DNA from 2 places in the Photorhabdus sp. RM323S genome. Region 2 is predicted to be linked to the other one. Evidence: predicted binding sites of a transcription regulator. Region 2 holds the regulator's gene; the other holds the start of a gene.
The links. Region 2 encodes sigma-54, which starts transcription at its own class of promoters, with help from an activator protein. Its sites were predicted from a motif close to GTTGGCACANNTTTCGCTNT; they were not measured.

Region 1 (2,211 bases), on a different contig from region 2:
ATAAGCATCAATGGCGTCATCAGTGAAGACACTACCACGGGTCAGGAACTCACGGTCGGTATCTAATGCTGCCAGTGCTTCATCCAGAGAAGAAGCGACGGTTGGGATCTCTTTGGCTTCTTCCGGTGGCAGGTCATACAGGTTTTTATCCATCGCATCACCCGGATGGATTTTATTGATGATACCGTCAAGGCCAGCCATCAACTGAGCGGCAAAGGCCAAATAAGGGTTAGCTGCCGGGTCAGGGAAACGTACTTCAATACGGCGGGCCTTGGTGCTGGCGACAACCGGAATACGGATGGATGCAGAACGGTTACGGGCAGAGTAGGCCAGCATAACCGGTGCTTCATAGCCGGGAACCAGACGTTTATAGGAGTTGGTTGTCGGGTTGGTAAATGCGTTCAATGCACGGGCATGTTTGATAATACCGCCGATGTAGAACAACGCCAGTTCGGACAGACCACCGTATTTGTCACCGGCAAACAGGTTGGTGCCGTTTTTGGACAGGGACATATGACAGTGCATGCCGGAGCCGTTATCACCAACCAGTGGTTTTGGCATGAAGGTGGCGGTTTTGCCAAAATTGTGCGCCACATTATGTACGACGTATTTGTAAATCTGGGTTTCGTCAGCCTTTTTGGTCATGGTGTTGAAGCGAGTAGCAATTTCATTTTGACCAGCAGTGCCAACTTCATGATGGTGAGCTTCCACAACCAGTCCCATCGCTTCCATCGTCAGGCACATGGCTGAACGTAAATCCTGAGAAGAATCAACCGGAGGCAGCGGGGCGTAACCGCCTTTTACCGCAGGTCGGTGGCCTTTGTTACCGCCTTCGTATCGAGTTCCAGAGTTCCATGCTGCTTCAATATCATCAATATGGTAGTAGGAACCGGACATAGAACTGCCGAAGCGTATGTCGTCAAACAGGAAAAATTCAGGTTCGGGCCCACACAGGACGGTATCTGCAATGCCGCTTGAGCGCAAAAAATCTTCAGCGCGTTTGCAGATGGAGCGTGGATCGCGTTCATAGCCTTGCATGGTGCCGGGTTCCAGAATGTCACAACGGAGGATCAGAGTGGCATCATCAAAGAACGGATCAAGCATCGCTGTACTTGAGTCTGGCATCAGCACCATGTCGGATTCGTTAATACCTTTCCAACCGTGAATTGAAGAGCCATCGAACATTTTGCCATCTTCAAAGAAGTCCGCATTAACCTGATGAGCCGGAATGGTCATATGTTGTTCTTTGCCTTTGGTATCAGTGAAACGCAAATCGATAAACTTCACCTGATGCTCTTCAATCATGGTTAAAACATGTTCAGCGGACATACTCGGTTTCTCCTGGTTTGTGTCGGTCTTGGTAAAATGGTTTTAGATTAAGACTTAAAGAAAACACAATTACATTGTTTTACCTTAACAAGGCTATTTACGCGTTTGCAAACTTATAGTTGTGAAAAACAATCTTATTAGATGAGAAAAACAATTGCGAAAAGCGTGCCAACTTTCTGACACCTTGCAATATACTGTGTTATGGGTATCCCTATGATGAGATGCCTTAATATTCAGGAAGATTGCACTATATTGGTGCGATTATGTTACTATCCTGCACCCTGTCGGTGCATTTTTATCAATAGTGCATCTTTTATAGGCGTGAAAGGGATCACAATTCCATTGGTATCAAGTTGTTAAGAACAGATTCTTGTGATCCTGTTTAGTCCCTCGACCAATGTGTGTACAATAGCGCGCTATTTCTAAATGCCTGAGGCAAAGTTTGTGATCGAAAAATTGCGTAATATCGCCATTATCGCGCATGTTGACCATGGTAAAACTACCTTGGTTGACAAGCTGCTGCAACAATCCGGTACTTTCGGTGACCGTGCGACAGCAACAGAACGTGTGATGGACTCCAATGATCTGGAGAAAGAGCGTGGAATTACTATCCTCGCAAAAAATACCGCCATTAAATGGAATGACTACCGTATTAATATCGTAGACACTCCGGGACATGCTGATTTCGGCGGTGAAGTAGAACGTGTTATGTCTATGGTTGACAGCGTACTGTTGCTAGTCGATGCCATGGATGGGCCTATGCCTCAGACCCGTTTTGTAACGCAGAAAGCGTTTGCTCATGGTTTAAAACCTATTGTCGTTATCAACAAAGTTGACCGTCCTGGCGCACGTCCTGATTGGGTTGTCGATCAGGTGTTTGAC
Region 2 (2,211 bases):
TCTCAGTTATCGATATCAAAAAGATCATTCAACATTTGAGAGATTATGGGTTAGGCGTCCTGATCACAGATCATAACGTCCGTGAAACATTGGATGTATGTGAGCGTGCTTATATTGTCAGCCAAGGGCAGCTGATTGCTCATGGCACACCGAATAATATCCTTAATAATGAACAGGTTAAGCGCGTTTATTTAGGCGAAGGTTTCCGGCTCTAATTCAGCCAGGAGAATTGATTTAACGCTATGAAGCAAAGTTTGCAACTCAGGCTCAGTCAGCAACTGGCTATGACACCACAGCTCCAACAAGCCATTCGTTTGTTGCAACTTTCTACGCTTGAACTTCAACAGGAAATACAACAAGCGTTAGAAATGAACCCTTTGCTTGAGCAGGATGAAGATCATCAAGAAATCAGTAATCAGGAGTCTCCTGACGACGAAACTGACGTTATGGATACACTTGATGCCCTGCAACAAAAGGATATGCCAGATGAGTTGCCACTGGATGCCAGCTGGGATGAAATTTATACAGCGGGTACACCTTCCGGTACACGTAATGACTATAGTGATGACGACCTGCCGCTTTACCAAGGTGAAACAGTCCAAACCCTGCAAGACTATTTGATGTGGCAGGCAGGACTGACCCCTTTCACAGAAACAGACGCGGCAATTGCCACATCAATCATTGATGCCGTAGATGATACAGGCTACCTTACTGTACCACTAGAGGATATCCTTGCCAGTATTGGCGACGATCAACTGACTCTGACAGAAGTGGAGGCCGTGCTCAAACGAGTGCAACATTTCGATCCTATCGGTGTCGCTGCCCGTAATCTGAAAGATTGTCTACTGATCCAGCTATCAATGTTCCCACCAGAAACACCTTATCTGGAAGAAGCGAAACTGATCGTCTGCGAACATCTGGAGTTACTGGGTAATCGGGATTTCCGCAATTTAATCCGCTTAAGTCGCTTAAAAGAAGATACACTGAAAGAGGTAATTGATTTAATTCAGTCACTTGAACCAAGACCTGGCTTGGCGGTAAACACAGGTGAATCAGAGTATGTCATCCCTGATGTGCTGGTTCGAAAAGAGAGTGAGCACTGGCAAGTAGAATTGAATACAGATAGTATTCCGCGTTTACACATTAATCAGCATTATGCAGAACTTGGGCAACATACACACAATGAAAGTGACAGCCAGTTTATCCGCAATAACCTACAGGAAGCTAAGTGGCTTATCAAAAGCCTGAAAAGCCGAAATGACACTCTGCTGAAAGTTACGCGCTGCATTGTAGAACAGCAACAGGAATTTTTTGAACATGGTGAAGAATATATGAAGCCCATGGTTTTGGCAGACATTGCCTTCCAGGTTGATATGCATGAATCTACCATTTCCAGGGTGACTACCCAGAAATTCCTACACAGCCCACGTGGCATTTTTGAATTGAAGTATTTTTTCTCCAGCCATGTTAATACAGAAAGTGGAGGCGAAGCCTCTTCAACTGCAATACGGGCTTTGGTGAAAAAACTGGTAGCAGCGGAAAACTCCGCCAAACCATTAAGTGACAGCAAACTGACGAGCATGCTAGCCGATCAAGGCATTATGGTTGCCCGACGGACTGTCGCAAAATATCGAGAGTCGTTATCCATTCCGCCATCAAACCAACGTAAGCGTCTGGTTTGAAATGAACAGAGAAGGAAGACAATATGCAACTCAAAATAACTGGCCACAATATTGAAATTACTGATGCATTACGCGACATTATCACTGCAAAATGCAGCAAGCTGGATCAATATTTCGATAGGATCAACCTGACTCAGGTAATCCTCCGTGTGGAAAAGGTACAACAAATCGCCGAAGCCACGGTACATATTAACGGAGGCGAGTTGCACGCATCCTCAGAACATGAAGATATGTATGCAGCAATTGATGGACTGGTCGATAAACTGGCTCGTCAGTTAACCAAACATAAAGATAAACTGAGACAACATTAACAGTTATTTAACAATGGCTGTAGTAAAAACAGCGGAGTTTTGCTGTAAAACAGTGCACAAATACCGGATGCCACAGCTAACCTATGACATCCGGTATCAATTAAGCACCTAAGCGAATAGAAGAATGAATAACCAAGCAGATTTACTACTAAGCTCTGTACTTTCCCTTGAGTGTACACGTAATAATGTACATTGTTCGAGCAAAAAACGGGCTTTAG

Region 1: the regulator sigma-54 is predicted to act here: its motif matches at 1,483-1,502, upstream of glnA (glutamate--ammonia ligase).

What each region holds. Positions count from the first base shown of each region.
Region 1 is NZ_JBHFKZ010000030.1:53,201-55,411, reverse strand. It holds gene glnA (glutamate--ammonia ligase) at 1-1,329, opposite strand, end outside; gene typA (ribosome-dependent GTPase TypA) at 1,756-2,211, shown strand, end outside.
Region 2 is NZ_JBHFKZ010000050.1:20,105-22,315, reverse strand. It holds gene lptB (LPS export ABC transporter ATP-binding protein) at 1-215, shown strand, start outside; gene rpoN (RNA polymerase factor sigma-54) at 243-1,682, shown strand; gene hpf (ribosome hibernation promoting factor) at 1,706-1,993, shown strand; gene ptsN (PTS IIA-like nitrogen regulatory protein PtsN) at 2,118-2,211, shown strand, end outside.